Regions from separate parts of the Enterobacter sp. SCRI0065 genome, predicted to be linked through region 1. Evidence: predicted binding sites of a transcription regulator. Region 1 holds the regulator's gene; each other region holds the start of a gene.
The links. The regulator Fur, encoded in region 1, represses iron uptake genes when iron is present. The targets are predictions, from matches to a motif close to ATAATAATGAGAACNACTATCAA.

Region 1 (6,010 bases):
ATGTCGCGTGTGGCTGGCAATATACGCATAGAGCTCATCATCAACTTCGATTGTTTTCATCTTAATCCAGTGCAATATCTTATCTGAATACAAGTCGTTGGGATTATAGGGTCAAATCCCAACCGCGGATAGGGTCAAGCCAGGGTGGCGGCAAAAGTCAGATTAAACTGGATCCTTGCAGCCGGGCGGCAGAATGGTCAACATAATACCCTAACCTGACAGACGTAAAAAAAGAACTTTGCCATGAAATTGAATACCCGAGCGCAATCTGCACAATCGACGAACAATAATTCTCCCATCGTGCTGGTTCACGGCCTTTTTGGCAGCCTTGATAATCTTGGCGTGCTGGCGCGCGATCTGGTGAGCGATCGCGATATTCTGCAGGTGGACATGCGAAATCATGGCCTTTCTGAACGAAGCCCTGAGATGACCTATGCGGCAATGGCACAGGATCTGCTGGACACGCTTGATGCAAACCAGATAGAGAAGGCCACGTTTATTGGGCACTCAATGGGTGGTAAAGCGGTGATGGCGCTAACCGCGCTTGCGCCAGAACGTATTGACCAGCTGGTGGTGATTGATGTCGCCCCGGTGGATTATGACGTTCGTCGCCACGATGAGATCTTTGCGGCTATTAATGCAGTCACCGAAGCTGGCGCATCCACACGCCAACAGGCTGCTGCTATTATGCGTGAGCAACTCGATGAAGAAGGCGTGGTACAGTTCTTGTTGAAGTCTTTCATCGATGGGGCATGGCGTTTTAACGTGCCGGTGCTGTGGGACCAATATAGCCATATTGTCGGCTGGCAGGCGATTCCTGCCTGGCAGCACCCTACCCTGTTTATCCGTGGTGGCAATTCACCCTACGTCACGGAGGCTTATCGGGATGCACTGGTCGCGCAATTCCCGCAGGCGCGTGCGCATGTGATTGCCGGGGCAGGTCATTGGGTTCACGCCGAAAAGCCGGAGGCTGTCCTGCGCGCCATCCGTCGATATCTATCTGAAACGGTGATTTGATTAAAAAGCCAGCGACCGATCGTCTGCAGGACGCCAGTCGTTGGCGTCCTGATACCAGTAATGTATGATGTCGCGCTCATCGCCCCGGCAATAGCAGGGCCGCTCGTTTTCCCCGAAGTCTCTGAATCATGGCCAAAGAACAAACGGACCGTACGACATTAGATCTGTTCGCGACTGAACGTCGACCGGGACGACCTAAAACCAATCCGCTTTCGCGCGATGAACAATTGCGCATCAATAAGCGCAACCAGCTTAAACGCGACAAAAGTCGTGGGCTTAAACGCGTCGAGCTTAAACTCAATGCGGATGCCGTCGACGCGCTGAGCGAACTGGCCGATGCTCGTGAAATCAGCCGCAGCGAGCTGATCGAAGAGATGCTCATGGCGCAACTCCAGGCATTACGCCATTCCCAGTAAGAGTCTGAAAAATCGACTTCACGTCACTTTCATGTAGCACAGAGTGCAGTCCAGCGTGATAGCTGTTTCCGTGGACTTCTCTGTTCTGCTATGATTGCCCTTATCCGTGGACAAATTGCGCCACCATACCATTAAGTTTCAAGAGGTTATTTTACTCATGGCAATCATCGGCATTTTTTTCGGCAGCGATACGGGTAACACCGAAAACATCGCAAAAAACATTCAGAAACAGCTTGGTAAAGACGTTGCCGACGTGCATGACATTGCTAAGAGCAGCAAAGAAGATCTCGAAGGTTATGATATTTTGCTGCTGGGCATCCCAACCTGGTACTACGGCGAAGCACAGTGTGACTGGGATGACTTTTTCCCTACGCTAGAAGAAGTAGACTTCAACGGTAAGCTCGTGGCGCTGTTTGGCTGTGGCGACCAGGAAGACTACGCAGAATATTTCTGTGACGCTTTGGGCACCATCCGCGACATTATCGAACCACGCGGTGCAGCCATCGTAGGCCACTGGCCGACAGCGGGTTACCACTTTGAAGCATCAAAAGGTCTTGCAGATGACGATCACTTTGTCGGTCTGGCGATTGATGAAGACCGCCAGCCAGAACTGACCGCTGAACGCGTGACGCAGTGGGTAAAACAGATTCGCGACGAGCTACATCTCGACGATATTCTGAATGCCTGATTGAAGATGCGGCGCTTCAGCTTAGTTGCGCCGCATTGATAGGTAATTCCAATTAAAATAATTGCTACAAATTTTTAACTTTTGCTTTCAGACCTGTACAATAAACCAGGTTAAAGTGGACTCACTCGGCTAACTTTGTTGGCGGTACCACGTTTTTATAAGCATACTTTGCTTGAGACTTGCAGTTTTCATTTAAGCATGGCAGTTCTATAATGAGACGCATTATCCCAAGTGCATTTTCTGTCACTTCTTCTTTAGAAGTGAATCGTTTAGCAACAGGACAGATTCCGCATGACTGACAACAATACCGCATTAAAGAAGGCTGGCCTGAAAGTTACGCTTCCTCGTTTAAAGATTCTGGAAGTTCTGCAAGGGCCGGACAATCATCACGTCAGTGCGGAAGACTTGTACAAGCGCCTGATTGACATGGGTGAAGAGATTGGCCTGGCGACCGTTTACCGCGTTTTGAATCAATTCGACGACGCAGGGATTGTCACCCGTCATAACTTCGAAGGCGGTAAATCCGTTTTTGAACTGACCCAGCAGCATCACCACGATCACCTTATCTGCCTCGACTGCGGCAAGGTGATTGAATTTAGCGATGACTCTATCGAAGCGCGTCAGCGTGAGATTGCCACCCGACATGGTATTCGCCTGACCAACCACAGCCTGTACCTGTACGGTCACTGTGCAGAAGGCGATTGTCGCGAAAATGAGCACGCGCATACCCCGAAATAAGGGTGCATTTATACAAAGCAAAGAGCCAACCGCAAGGTTGGCTTTTTTTTGCCTGCTATTAATCAGTTCGCGTTGTTATTGCGTATCTCTTGCCAGATTTTGTCGCAGCTTTTTGCCACTTCCTGATCGTTGCCGGTTTTGCGCGCCTGGATGCAAGCCTGATAATCCATCACCCTGACGTTTTCCTGAGTCGCAAACTGCTCATGCGCTTTCTCTTTTCTGAGTACATTCAGCACGCTCTGACAGGCCTCGATTTTCTCCGGCGATCCTTGTGCCGTATTAATACAAGCGCTATAGGCTTCTTTCAAACGGGAGTCTTCTTTTGGTGCCTGAGGCTGTGCGCAGGCAACCAGTCCCGATGCAAGCACCGCGACCATGACGATTTTTTTCAACATAACAGTCTCCATTCCGGCGAGACGGGGGGGGGCCATCCCGCCGGAGAATTCATCAGAAGATAGTGAAAGGTGCGATAACCATGAATTTCACGTCACGTTCATCCTGGAAGATATTGCCGTAACCGCCCGCGTAGCTCGGAATATCGGAATGGTTGTCGTACTGGGTGAAGTGCAGTTTGAACATCGTGCCTTTCGCACGGCCATCCTGGAGGGTGTAGATTGCGTCCAGGCTGTATGACGATTCTTTCAGACGGTAGTTCGGATCGTAGTAGGCATCCGGCGTTGCCATATCAGCAGGCTTGGCGTCCCACGCGTAAGCGTAAGATGCACCCACTGCCCAGCCCGGCAGATTCCAGTTTTTCAGGTCATACATCGCACCGAAGAAGAGTGCTTTTTCACCATCGGCGTTGAAGTCAGAACGGTTATCCCACCAGATATCCAGACGACCGTTTGAAGAGGCGTAGGTTGGCGTCATGCGCTGGAGGAAGTAGCCCTGCTGCCCTTCCGCTTTCACCCAGGTTCCTTCGAGACGTAAATCAACTTGTCCCACTTTATACCCGAAGGTCAACGCTTGCAGCCACGCGGTACCATCATAAAGATCGTTCACGCCGCCATCGCTGACTTTATCGCGAGTACCGTAGAACTGATAGGTGGTCGACAGCGGACCGCCGACGATATCGAATTTGTAGCTGGCTTTGGCAAAGTACTGGTCAACATAGCCTTCTGCCTGACCAAATGCCGCTTCCAGCACGAGATCATTTTTAAAGTCATATTTTGCACCGAGGGAATGCAGATAGTCGACTTTGGTTTTTTTATCGTTCTGGTAGAACTTGTCCATCTCAATGTGCCACGGAGCTTTGTACTCGTTGGTCCACATATAGGAGAAACTCAACGCCCCCGCATCACCGTAGTCAAAATTAGCCCCGGCTTCTGCACCCTGATAAGTACCAGGCATAAAGCTCCAGTGCGGCGCTAATAGCGTTTGACCGGTTGGCTGAATATAACCACCACGCGCCCATACCGGGCCATATTTGAATTTAGCGGCGGCCTTATAAAGGCTTATCCCACTCTTATCGCCGGACCAGTCTTCCTTGTAGGCTTTATTGCTGGACGAAAATGCAATTTCGTTCGGGTGCGCGCTGTCGCCATTTTCCGCCATTTCAATGGCCGTAAAGGCGGCAATATCCAGACCGAACATATCTGCGGCATAGCCAGACTGGAAATCCAGGTTGGCGTTCCATGTAGAATGGGAAAGGTTGGTTTTGTATTTATTTTCGGTTACGTCTTTACGGTCACGTTCACGCTGCCAGTAATAGATACCACCCGTGAGAGTTGAATCATCAATGAATCCTGCTGCTTTAGCCTCTGGTGCGGCAACAAAAGCCGACATTGCTGTGATACCGGCAATAGCCAGCGCCAGCGCACTACGTTTGCCACTGAACGTACGCATAGATTGTTCCTCTTTGACGAATTAAAAACGCCTGAACGGCGAAAAATATAAATGACCAATAGGTCAGGGGTAGTTAGAAATACCCTCGAATTAACTACCGTCTTTAGACTATTTTTCGCGACGCGAATTATCAATGCTTTTTAACAGGCAAAATGCAGGATTATGACGAAGTGCACATAATTGGTAGTGAATTGAAACATTTCTATGAGAGGGCCGAAACACGCTGAAAATTGGGTTAAATTCAATAACTAATGCTTATTGATAGCGATTACATTGAGTAAAAATTGAGTATTTCTATAAATGAAAATTAAATTAAAAAAATAAGTAGCAGCTCATTGACCAGTTATTATTTAGGCATCCAGATTAGCCTTTATATAGACTGCTGATCGCAAAGAAAAAAAACGCCGCGATAAGCGGCGTTTGTCTGTCATTGACCAAAACTACTCGCCAATTTTCGCCCAGGTGTCGCGCAGACCAACCGTACGGTTAAAGACCAGTTTGGTAGCGGTTGCATAACGGCTGTCGAGGCAGAAGTAACCTTCACGCTCAAACTGATAAGCTTTTCCTGTTTCAGCCGCTTTCAGAGACGGTTCACCAAAGCCTTGCTTGATGACCAGCGATTCCTGGTTAATCGTCGCCAGGAAGTCCTCTGCCGCGCCCGGATTGGGTACGCTGAACAGACGATCGTAAAGACGAATTTCAACGGGTAGCGCATGCGCAGCGCTCACCCAATGAATAACGCCTTTTACTTTACGACCATCGGCAGGATCCTTGCTCAGGGTTTCTGCGTCATAGGTACAGTAGATCGTGGTAATCGTGCCTTCTGCGTCTTTCTCTACGCGCTCTGCTTTGATCACGTAGGCATTACGCAGGCGAACTTCTTTGCCCATCACCAGACGTTTGTACTGCTTGTTCGCTTCTTCACGGAAGTCAGCACGATCGATCCAGATCTCAGCGCTAAACGGTACTTCACGGGTCCCCATCTCCGGCTTGCTCGGATGGTTAGGCATCGTGACCACTTCGCTCTCGCCCTGCGGGTAGTTTTCGATAACCAGCTTAACCGGGTCGATAACTGCCATCGCACGTGGTGCGTTTTCGTTCAGATCTTCGCGAATACAGGATTCCAGAGAAGCCATCTCAATGGTGTTGTCCTGCTTGGTCACGCCGATACGCTTGATGAACTCGCGGATAGACGCTGAGGTGTAGCCACGACGACGCAAACCTGAAATGGTTGGCATACGTGGGTCATCCCAGCCTTCTACGTGCTTATCAGTCACCAGCAGGTTCAGCTTACGCTTGGACATCA
Region 2 (6,010 bases), 110 kb from region 1:
CCCCGCCTCCACGATGCCGTGCAGCGCCAGCGTCAGGAACACCGAGCGCGGCAGGGCCACCGCCACGCTGTCGCCCGGCTTGACGCCGCGTTCGCGCAGCAGTGTTGCCAGGGCGATAACCTGCTCTCGCATCTGGCGATAAGTGAGTGCAATGTGAGCATCCGCCAGCGCGGGCGCGTCCGGCGTGTTGTGTGCCTGCGCCGCGACCAGCGCGCTAAGCGTAGTGGCGGGCAACATCATGCCGGTGTCATTAATGCGCTCAAGCTGATGATATTCCGACTCAGAAACGGTTTCTGCGTCGCCGCACTTCAGATCAGGGTTGTCAGCAAACTGGGCCAGCAGCGCGTGCAGGCGCGCCACGTGACGGGTCAGCGTCGGCTCGTCGTAACGGTGTTTGTTGGCGAGGATTTCAATACTCAGCCCGCCCTGCTCGTCCGGGAACAGCGCCAGCTCCAGATCGTTGACCGGGCCGGTCGCCAGCGTGTGGGTGATAGCGTCTACGCCATTAATATCCAGTTGATAATCAAACACTTTGACGTTCAGAACCGGGCCAAACAGCGCTTCGTCACCCGCCGCGCGGCCGCTGTCGCGGACAATTTGCTCGGCGTCGTAACGCTGATGGCGACGCATCTTTTTCAACTGATTTGCCAGGCGCTGCGCCAGATCCGGCAGCGTGTCGTGCGCGGCAATGTTCACCGACAGGGGAAGAACGTTCAGCACCGGGCCAGTGGCGGTGAGCGCCGCCGATCCCATCCGCCGCATAAAGATAAACCCGGCGGCGTAGTCCAGCCGTCCGGTTAAGCGCCCTAACCACAGCGCCACCAGTGCGAGGGCCAGATCGGTGCGTTGCACCTGGTGTGCAGCCGACACCAGGCGGCTAAACGCTCGCTTATCGGCAACCAGCTTCAGGCGCAAAATATCGGTGGTTGCCGCACGGCCCGGCAGCGGCGTGGGGGAAAGCGACACGGGTGGCGGAAGCTGCTTGCGCTGCTCGGCCCAGAACGCGCCGTCGCGTTGATACGCCTCGCTGTCGCGGTAGCGCTGATATTCCTCCACCACCTCGGCGAACGGCGTAAACGGTGATGCCGGAATCGGTTCACCTTTGCTGAGCGCGGTATAAATGGCGGCGATCTGGCGGGTAATGGCCGGGAAGCTGAAGCCATCTACCACTAAATGATGATAACGCTGATACCAGTACCAGCGGTTTTCCTCGACCTGAATCAGCAGGTGGAACGCCAGCGGCTGACCGCTGTCTACGCGCAGATCCTGACTGAGATCGGCCTCCATCAGCGCCACGGCGGCGGCGTGCGATTCAGCGCGAACCATTGCCGGTTCCGGCAGCGTGATGGATTCATCGACCCACTGCCACACCTCGCCGTTATCTTCGCTAAAGCGGGTGCGCAGGGTATCGGCCTGCATCATCCCCGCGGCGATGGCTTTTGCCAGCAGCGGTGCGTTGATATCGCCTTTCAGCTCGGTGTAGTGCGCCACGCTCCAGGCATTCGGCAGCGTCGAAAGCTGTTCCGCCATCCAGATACCCGGCTGGGCAGCGACGAGAGGAAGATGCGCGCTCATGCCTTATCCCCCGCAAAATGAGTAGGCTCAAGCGTTCGCCAGTTTTCGGTCAGCCACTGCTGACAGGCTTCCTGTGACTGGGCTTCGCACACCACGCGCCAGCCCGCAGGCAAGGCGCACTGCTGCGGCCACAGGCTGTATTGCGCCTGGTCATTAGACAAAATCGCGAACTGTCCCTGCGGATTATCGAAAGGATTACTGAATTCCATACCAGACTCCGTTATTAAATAAGCGGCTGCCAAAGGGTCATCAGCCCCTGGGTCAGCCCGCCGCGCCAGCAAAGCGCATCATGTCCGCCGTCAACCTGACGCCAGATAACCGGTTGCTGTGTGTGTTGTAGTTCGGCGTAAATCGCCTGATTCGCACGGAAAATCAGCGGCTCGTTGCGGCCCGCCTCAAGGACAATGCGCAGCCCGCGCGCGGTTTTTTCACCCGCTTTGAGCTGTTCGATGAGTAGTCCGTCATGATGTGCGCCACGATGCGGCCACCAGTAGGAGCCGGACTGGCTGAGCACGCAGCCAAAGCGCTGCGGCCAGTTGAGGCCGGCATACAAGGACGACAGGCCGCCAAAACTTTGCCCGGCCACCACCGTACGGTCGGGGCGATCGCTAAATGGCGTAGTGGATGTCACAAGAGGGAGAAGTTCGTCCTGCACCGCCAGCCAGAAATCGGGATTGCAGGGCAGCTCGCGACTGCGGTGGGCAGTGTCGATTACATCGATCAGGATATACACCGCAGGCGGTAATTGACCTTCCTGAGTCAGCGCCGTGAGCGCAGGCCAGACGGGCATGCTTTCGGCCCAGAACTGGCCGTCAAGCAGGACGGCCAGCGGGCGGTCCTGGCTTTCATCGCCAGTGGTAAAAATCCAGACGCGACGACGATTACCCAGCCGCGCGCTCTGCCATTCAATGCAGACGGGCGGTTGATAAGGCGTATCAGGGTGATTCCAGCCAGGCTGGACCGGCGCATTCGGCATTTCGAGCGCCGACACCGGATGCCCGCGCCCACCGCGCCAGCTTTGTGGATTCAGCGGATCGGCAATCGCCTTCGGCAACAGTTTGCGCCAGCCTTCGCGCAGCGCCATGCGGTCGGGCGAGTCGGCGTTAAACACCGCGTCACCAAAGTCGTTGTCATTTTCTGTAGGGATAAAACAGTAGCTGCCGCGCCACTCGGGCGTAAAAGTGCCCTGCCACTGCCAGACGTCGGTGCCGGGTAGCCGCTCAAGCGACTGCGGACGGGCGTTTTGATGATGATCGGTCACGCCAGTGATGTAGATCCAGACCCGCTTAATGAGGGACGACCGCTCCGTACCTGCCGGATCGCGCCACCAGAACGTGACGCGGTAGTCCTCTCCTTCTTTTACCCTTTCCGGCCCCTGTTTCGAGTGCCACCAGGCATCGCTTCCCGCTGTTTGCACCGTCACTCTCTTAACCTCATGTTTCTCGCGTCATTTTTTGTTACAGGACAAATTTTATTGATAATATTATTGATAACTATTTGCATTTGCAATAGCGTAGTGCCCGCGCTGTGGGAAGCGCGCTCACATAATAACCATGCCGCCTCCTCTCCCCTTCGGGAATGGAGTCAAGGGGATGCGGCGCGAAAAGCAGGACGTACAATGAATAAGAAGATTCACTCTCTGGCCTTGCTGGTCAACTTAGGGATTTACGGCGTCGCGCTGCCAGCACTGGCAGACGACACAGCGACCACCAGCGCGCAGCATGAAGACACGATGGTGATCACCGCCGCCGAGCAGAACCTGCAGGCGCCGGGCGTATCAAAAATCACCGCTGACGAAATCCGTAAAAATCCTCCCGCTCGCGACGTGGCCGAAATCATCCGTACCATGCCGGGCGTTAACCTTACCGGTAACTCCACCAGCGGCCAGCGCGGTAACAACCGCCAGATCGACATCCGTGGCATGGGACCGGAAAATACCCTGATCCTGATCGACGGTAAGCCGGTCACCAGCCGCAACTCTATCCGTCTGGGCTGGCGCGGCGAGCGTGATACTCGCGGCGACACCGGCTGGGTACCGCCAGAGATGATCGAAAGCATTGAAGTCATCCGTGGTCCGGCGGCGGCACGCTACGGTAACGGCGCGGCGGGCGGCGTGGTGAACATCATCACCAAAAAATTCGACGACCAGTGGCACGGCTCGTGGAACACCTACCTGAATGCGCCAGAGCATAAAGACGAAGGCTCCACCAAACGCACCAACTTCAACCTGAGCGGCCCGCTGGGCGGCGATTTCAGCTTCCGCCTGTATGGCAATCTGGATAAAACCCAGGCCGACGCGTGGGATATCAACCAGGGCCACCAGTCCGACCGTACCGGCGCGTATGCCGACACGCTGCCTGCGGGCCGCGAAGGTGTCGAAAACAAAGACGTCAACGGCGTGGTTCGTTGGGAATTTGCCCCGATGCAGTCCTTGCAGTTTGAAGCGGGCTACAGCCGCCAGAACAACCTCTACGCGGGCGACACGCAGAACACCAACAACGACAACAGCTCAAACGGGCTGGTGAAGAAAAACTACGGTAAAGAAACTAACCGTATTTATCGCCAGAACTTTGCCGTAACCTGGAACGGGGGCTGGGATAACGGCGTCACCACCAGCAACTGGGCGCAGTACGAGCACACGCGTAACTCACGCCTGGGCGAAGGACTGGCGGGCGGCCTCGAAGGCCTGTTCAACAGCAACAAATTCACCGACACCGATCTGGCTGACGTGATGCTGCACAGTGAGATCAATCTGCCGATCGATTTCCTGGTCAACCAGAACCTGACGCTGGGTACCGAGTGGAACCAGCAGCGCATGAAGGATTCCACCTCTAACTCGCAGGCTCAGCAAGGCGGAACCATCCCGGGCATGAGCGACGATCGCAGCCCGTATTCCTCGGCGGAGATCTTCTCCCTGTTTGCCGAAAACAATATGGAGCTGACCGACAGCACCATGCTGACCCCAGCGCTGCGCTTCGATCATCACTCCATTGTGGGCAACAACTGGAGCCCATCCCTGAACCTGTCACAGGGTCTGGGCGATGAGTTCACCCTGAAGATGGGTATCGCGCGGGCGTATAAAGCGCCGAGTCTGTATCAGACCAACCCGAACTACCTGCTGTACAGTAAAGGCCAGGGCTGCTACGCCAGTTCCGACGGCGTGGGCTGTTACATGATGGGTAACGACGACCTGAAGGCCGAGACCAGCATCAACAAAGAGATTGGTCTGGAGTGGAAACGCGAGGGCTGGATGGCGGGCGTGACCTGGTTCCGCAACGACTATCGCGACAAGATTGAAGCGGGCTACGCGCCGATTGGTCAGACATCCACCAGCAAAGTCAGTACCGATATTTACCAGTGGGAAAACGTACCGAAGGCCGTCGTAGAAGGCCTGGAAGGTTCACTGAATGTGCCGGTCACGGAGACCGTCAACTGGACCAACAACATTACCTACATGCTGCAAAGCAAGAACAAAGAGACCGGCGACCGTTTGTCGATTATCCCGGAGTACACGCTGAACTCAACGCTGAGCTGGCAGGTACAACAGGACGTATCGGTGCAATCGACCTTCACCTGGTACGGCAAGCAGCAGCCGAAGAAATACAACTACAAAGGCCAACCTGTGACAGGCTCTGAGAAGGACGAAGTTAGTCCGTACAGCATTGTCGGCCTGAGCGCGACCTGGGACGTGACCAAAAACCTTAGCCTGACCAGCGGCGTGGATAACGTCTTCGACAAACGTCAATGGCGTGCGGGTAATGCCCAGACCACCGGGAATGCCACCACTGGCGCATATATGTACGGTGCAGGGGCATACACGTATAATGAACCGGGTCGAACCTGGTACATGAGCGTTAACACCCGATTCTGATTCAGGTAATGACTTCCCCTCTCCTCTTTTAGGGGAGAGGGGGAATATGCGACTCCATCGCCGCCGTTAATTTTCCTCGTCAACATCCCCTTTAATTCCTCACCTTCATCTGAAAGTCTACATTCCACCTTCTGAATAAAAGTATACATTTATTTATTTCACCGCATTCGTGATGTCTACATTAAACTTTTTGGTTATTCATCACAAACACCTAACAAACGATGACATTATTTTTCGCGATATTCAAAATGATTATTTAAAATGAAAAATAAGAAATTTTTACAATAACAAACATCTTGTTTCTCCTTTAGCGACAGAGGTATTCTCTGCCTCGCCTACTGACCAAGCAGGCAAACACCTCAAAAAAGCCATGAACTATTACAGGCGTTTTTAATTATCGAGAATGAATAATTCACTTTCTCTGGTAATTAAAAATGACGTAATGCGCGTTGTTACCGTTTGGCATTACCCCAAGGATTTCCATTGTGAATTCCTGGTCCGCTATATTTAATCAAATGCGAGTTTACAATGAAGAAGTCCGTTATTGCCGTTATGCTGTCTGTC
Region 3 (6,010 bases), on a different contig from region 1:
AAGTTCGCGCGGGCGACATTGCTGCTGCAATCGGCCTGAAAGACGTGACTACTGGTGACACCATCTGTGATCCGGACAACGTGATCATTCTGGAGCGTATGGAATTCCCTGAACCGGTAATTTCTATCGCTGTAGAACCGAAAACCAAAGCTGACCAGGAAAAAATGGGTCTGGCTCTGGGTCGTTTGGCTAAAGAAGATCCATCATTCCGCGTATGGACTGATGAAGAATCTAACCAGACCATCATCGCTGGTATGGGTGAACTGCACCTCGACATCATCGTTGACCGTATGAAGCGTGAATTCAACGTTGAAGCTAACGTGGGTAAACCTCAGGTTGCTTACCGCGAAGCGATTCGTGCGAAAGTTACTGATATCGAAGGTAAACACGCTAAGCAGTCTGGTGGTCGTGGTCAGTTTGGTCATGTTGTTATCGACATGTACCCACTGGAGCCGGGCTCAAATCCGAAAGGTTATGAGTTCATCAACGACATCAAAGGTGGTGTAATTCCTGGTGAATACATCCCTGCTGTTGATAAAGGCATCCAGGAGCAGCTGAAGTCTGGTCCTCTGGCGGGTTACCCAGTAGTAGATCTCGGTGTGCGTCTGCACTTCGGTTCTTACCACGACGTTGACTCCTCTGAACTGGCGTTTAAACTGGCCGCTTCTATTGCCTTCAAAGATGGCTTTAAGAAAGCAAAACCAGTTCTGCTTGAACCTATCATGAAGGTTGAAGTTGAAACTCCAGAAGAGAACACTGGTGACGTTATCGGTGACCTTAGCCGTCGTCGTGGTCAGCTGAAAGGTCAGGAATCTAACGCTACTGGTGTTCAGATTCATGCTGAAGTTCCGTTGTCTGAAATGTTCGGTTACGCAACTCAGTTGCGTTCACTGACCAAAGGTCGTGCATCTTACTCCATGGAATTCCTGAAGTATGATGATGCGCCGAACAACGTTGCTCAGGCCGTAATTGAAGCCCGTGGCAAATAAGCCGTAGGGTTAAAACAAAATCCCGTGCCCCCTCGGTGAGGGGGTACTATAGTAAGGAATATAGCCGTGTCTAAAGAAAAATTTGAACGTACAAAACCGCACGTCAACGTCGGTACTATCGGCCACGTTGACCATGGTAAAACTACCCTGACTGCTGCAATCACTACCGTTCTGGCTAAAACCTACGGTGGTTCTGCTCGTGCATTCGATCAGATCGATAACGCACCAGAAGAAAAAGCTCGTGGTATCACCATCAACACTTCTCACGTTGAGTATGACACCCCGTCTCGCCACTACGCACACGTAGACTGCCCAGGCCACGCCGACTATGTTAAAAACATGATCACCGGTGCTGCGCAGATGGACGGCGCGATCCTGGTTGTTGCTGCGACTGACGGCCCTATGCCTCAGACTCGTGAGCACATCCTGCTGGGTCGTCAGGTAGGCGTTCCTTACATCATCGTGTTCCTGAACAAGTGCGACATGGTTGATGACGAAGAGCTGCTGGAACTGGTAGAAATGGAAGTTCGTGAACTTCTGTCTCAGTACGATTTCCCAGGCGATGATACTCCAATCATCCGTGGTTCTGCTCTGAAAGCGCTGGAAGGCGAAGCAGAGTGGGAAGCTAAAATCGTTGAGCTGGCTGGCTACCTGGATTCTTACATCCCAGAACCAGAACGTGCTATCGACAAGCCATTCCTGCTGCCAATCGAAGACGTATTCTCTATCTCCGGCCGTGGTACTGTTGTTACCGGTCGTGTAGAGCGCGGTATCGTTAAAGTTGGCGAAGAAGTTGAAATCGTTGGTATTAAAGAGACTGCTAAGTCTACCTGTACTGGCGTTGAAATGTTCCGCAAACTGCTGGACGAAGGTCGTGCAGGCGAGAACTGTGGTGTTCTGCTGCGTGGTATCAAACGCGAAGAAATCCAGCGTGGCCAGGTTCTGGCTAAGCCAGGCTCTATCAAGCCACACACCAAGTTCGAATCTGAAGTGTACATCCTGTCCAAAGATGAAGGCGGCCGTCATACTCCGTTCTTCAAAGGTTACCGTCCACAGTTCTACTTCCGTACAACTGACGTGACCGGTACCATCGAACTGCCAGAAGGCGTTGAGATGGTTATGCCTGGCGACAACATTCAGATGGTTGTTACCCTGATCCACCCAATCGCGATGGATGACGGTCTGCGTTTCGCAATCCGTGAAGGCGGCCGTACTGTTGGCGCTGGCGTTGTTGCTAAAGTTATCAGCTAATCGCTGCTAACCTTTAACGCAATGCGTATTAAAAGGGCATCATTTGATGCCCTTTTTGCTATTTAAAGTTTATTGTTTGTCACACTCTTTCGCATTTTTTGACCTTCCATAACGCGTTTTCTAGCGTATCTGCTATTGTAATCATAATTATTCTCACTTACACTTTGTGCATAAATTGAACGGGAGTTTCTATGTACGTTTGTTTGTGTAATGGCGTGAGTGATAAAAAAATACGTCAGGCCGTTCGACAATTTCATCCTCAATCTTTCCAGCAGCTTCGCAAGTTTGTTCCGGTAGGAAATCAATGCGGTAAGTGCGTACGTGCGGCACGTGAAATTATGCAGGACGAATTGATGCAGATCCCGGAATACAAAGAGATCGCTTAAGACACTATCTTTTTTTTGACATCCCTGTAGCCCCATCTACGCTTCAATAAGTGGAAGCGGAGGGACTATATAATGAAAGGTGATGTTAAAATCATAAGTTATCTCAATAAATTATTGGGAAATGAGCTTGTCGCGATCAACCAGTATTTTCTCCATGCAAGAATGTTCAAAAACTGGGGCCTGACGCGCCTCAATGATGTCGAATACCATGAATCCATCGATGAAATGAAACACGCCGATAAATATATTGAGCGTATCCTCTTTCTTGAAGGCATTCCTAACCTGCAAGATCTCGGCAAACTTGGCATCGGTGAAGACGTTGAAGAGATGCTACGTTCGGATCTGACACTTGAACTCGATGGTGCTAAAGATCTTCGGGAAGCGATTGCTTATGCAGATAGCGTCCATGACTACGTCAGCCGGGATATGATGATTAAGATCCTGGCAGATGAAGAAGGCCATATTGATTGGCTTGAAACCGAACTGGACCTCATCGGAAAAATTGGTTTGCAAAACTATCTTCAGTCGCAAATCAAAGTGGAAGATTGATAAGAGTTTGCCAGCCTGTCAATAAACCTGCTGCCGCCATAAATGGACCAAACGGTAGTGGGTTTTTTTGTGCCTGTTTATCAGGATGCAGCAGCATTCGGATGAGCACATATATGATGGCCATCAGAGCCGCTGACAGAACCATCGATGGCAATATGCACCAGCCGTGCCACGCTCCAAGAGCTGCAAGATACTTCACATCCCCGTAGCCAAGCCCTTCACTTTTGCAAATCAATCGATACCCCCAATAAATGCAGGCAAAACTAGCATATCCCGCCATGGCACCGACAACCGCACTGGCCAAAAACCCGGAATGAAAGATGAGATGGTAGAGAAGCCCTACCCATAAGAGCGGACAAAGATATTTATCCGGTAAGAGCCCGGAACGAATATCTTCGCGAACCAGAAGACAGGTTAATCCGGCATAGGCAATCAAAAAGGGAAGAGTGGTTAGCATGCGTCAGCCTCATCAGTTATCACTGCGGCATCCTCTTCCTCTGGGCCTGTTCATAACAAACAGTGAAAGGCAGTTCTGCGAAGCGCCTTCAAACAAATCGACTGAGGCATACAACGTTACGTGAGAATGTCGAACCACTTCGCAAACAAGCACACCAGCGCTTGTTTTATAAACGGCACTTGCGTTGTGGTCAGATTTACGTATAATGCGCGGGCTTGTCGTAATTGACAGCTGGTTCAATCTGAACCTGGGTAACAGCATTTTAGTTACCTAACAATGCTCCCAATTGGGGGGCTACGTAAGAACGGTTACACTCTCCCATCAATCGTAATGGGTATGAGTAGTAATCATTTTCGCTTATAAAATAATTGGAGCTCTGGTCTCATGCAGAACCAAAGAATCCGTATCCGCCTTAAAGCGTTTGATCATCGTCTAATCGATCAATCAACCGCGGAAATCGTCGAGACTGCTAAGCGCACTGGTGCGCAAGTCCGTGGTCCGATCCCGCTGCCGACCCGCAAAGAGCGCTTTACCGTTCTGATCTCTCCGCACGTCAACAAAGATGCGCGTGATCAGTACGAAATTCGCACTCACAAGCGTCTGGTTGACATCGTTGAGCCAACTGAGAAAACCGTTGATGCTCTGATGCGTCTGGATCTGGCTGCCGGTGTAGACGTGCAGATCAGCCTGGGTTAATCAGGTCATCGAGCGATTGAGAGGTTGAAACAATGATTGGTTTAGTCGGTAAAAAAGTGGGAATGACCCGCATCTTCACTGAAGATGGCGTATCTATCCCAGTAACCGTTATCGAAGTTGAAGCAAACCGCGTTACTCAGGTTAAAGACCTGGCTAACGATGGCTACCGTGCAGTTCAGGTTACCACTGGCTCTAAAAAAGCAAGTCGTGTAACTAAGCCGGAAGCTGGTCACTTCGCTAAAGCTGGCGTTGAAGCTGGCCGTGGTCTGTGGGAATTCCGTCTTGCTGAAGGCGAAGAGTTCACCGTAGGTCAGGACATTAGCGTTGAGCTGTTTGCTGAAGTCAAAAAAGTTGACGTAACCGGTACCTCTAAAGGTAAAGGTTTTGCTGGTACCGTTAAGCGCTGGAACTTCCGTACTCAGGATGCTACGCACGGTAACTCCTTGTCTCACCGCGTTCCGGGTTCTATCGGTCAGAACCAGACTCCGGGCAAAGTGTTCAAAGGCAAGAAGATGGCAGGTCAGATGGGCAACGAACGCGTCACTGTCCAGAGCCTGGACGTAGTACGTGTTGACGCTGAGCGCAACCTGCTGCTGGTTAAGGGTGCTGTTCCGGGTGCAACCGGTAGCAACCTGATCGTTAAACCAGCTGTGAAGGCGTGAGGAGATAGCAATGGAATTAGTATTGAAAGACGCGCAGAGCGCGCTGACTGTTTCCGAAACTACCTTCGGTCGTGATTTCAACGAAGCGCTGGTTCACCAGGTTGTAGTTGCTTATGCAGCTGGTGCTCGTCAGGGTACTCGTGCTCAGAAGACTCGTGCTGAAGTAACTGGTTCCGGTAAAAAGCCGTGGCGCCAGAAAGGTACCGGCCGTGCGCGTGCAGGTTCTATTAAGAGCCCAATCTGGCGTTCCGGTGGTGTGACCTTCGCTGCTCGCCCGCAGGACCACAGTCAAAAAGTAAACAAAAAGATGTACCGCGGCGCGCTGAAAAGCATTCTGTCCGAACTGGTACGTCAGGATCGTCTGATCGTTGTCGAGACGTTCTCTGTAGAAGCGCCTAAAACTAAGCTGCTGGCACAGAAACTGAAAGACATGGCTCTGGAAGATGTGTTGATCATCACCGGTGAGCTGGATGAAAACCTGTTCTTAGCTGCGCGTAACCTGCACAAGGTTGACGTACGCGATGCAACTGGTATCGACCCGGTTAGCCTGATCGCCTTCGACAAAGTCGTAATGACTGCTGATGCTGTTAAGCAAGTTGAGGAGATGCTGGCATGATTCGTGAAGAACGTCTGCTGAAGGTGCTTCGTGCGCCGCACGTTTCTGAAAAAGCGTCTGCTGCGATGGAAAAAACAAATACCATCGTTCTCAAAGTTGCTAAAGACGCGACCAAAGCAGAAATTAAAGCTGCTGTGCAGAAACTGTTTGAAGTCGAAGTCGAAGTCGTTAACACCCTGGTAGTTAAAGGGAAAGTTAAACGTCAAGGACAGCGTATCGGTCGTCGTAGCGACTGGAAAAAAGCTTACGTCACCCTGAAGGAAGGCCAGAATCTGGACTTCGTTGGCGGCGCTGAGTAAGTCGGAGGAGTAATACAATGGCAGTTGTTAAATGTAAACCGACATCTCCGGGTCGTCGCCACGTTGTTAAAGTGGTCAACCCTGAGCTGCACAAGGGCAAACCTT

Region 2: the regulator Fur is predicted to act here: its motif matches at 3,056-3,078, upstream of fes (enterochelin esterase).
Region 3: the regulator Fur is predicted to act here: its motif matches at 2,375-2,397, upstream of bfd (bacterioferritin-associated ferredoxin).

What each region holds. Positions count from the first base shown of each region.
Region 1 covers NZ_JCBAJB010000001.1:430,508-436,517, reverse strand. Annotated here, with positions in the region: gene seqA (replication initiation negative regulator SeqA) at 1-60, opposite strand, end outside; gene ybfF (esterase) at 244-1,017, shown strand; gene ybfE (LexA regulated protein) at 1,146-1,433, shown strand; gene fldA (flavodoxin FldA) at 1,591-2,121, shown strand; gene fur (ferric iron uptake transcriptional regulator) at 2,413-2,859, shown strand; gene chiQ (ChiQ/YbfN family lipoprotein) at 2,922-3,251, opposite strand; gene chiP (chitoporin ChiP) at 3,307-4,704, opposite strand; gene glnS (glutamine--tRNA ligase) at 5,145-6,010, opposite strand, start outside.
Region 2 covers NZ_JCBAJB010000001.1:324,841-330,850, reverse strand. Annotated here, with positions in the region: gene entF (enterobactin non-ribosomal peptide synthetase EntF) at 1-1,575, opposite strand, end outside; gene AC6EMZ_RS01565 (MbtH family protein) at 1,572-1,784, opposite strand; gene fes (enterochelin esterase) at 1,799-2,998, opposite strand; gene AC6EMZ_RS01555 (TonB-dependent siderophore receptor) at 3,194-5,446, shown strand; gene AC6EMZ_RS01550 (YadA-like family protein) at 5,975-6,010, shown strand, end outside.
Region 3 covers NZ_JCBAJB010000006.1:223,758-229,767, forward strand. Annotated here, with positions in the region: gene fusA (elongation factor G) at 1-989, shown strand, start outside; gene tuf (elongation factor Tu) at 1,056-2,240, shown strand; gene bfd (bacterioferritin-associated ferredoxin) at 2,432-2,626, shown strand; gene bfr (bacterioferritin) at 2,699-3,175, shown strand; gene AC6EMZ_RS16995 (prepilin peptidase) at 3,159-3,632, opposite strand; gene rpsJ (30S ribosomal protein S10) at 4,017-4,328, shown strand; gene rplC (50S ribosomal protein L3) at 4,361-4,990, shown strand; gene rplD (50S ribosomal protein L4) at 5,001-5,606, shown strand; gene rplW (50S ribosomal protein L23) at 5,603-5,905, shown strand; gene rplB (50S ribosomal protein L2) at 5,923-6,010, shown strand, end outside.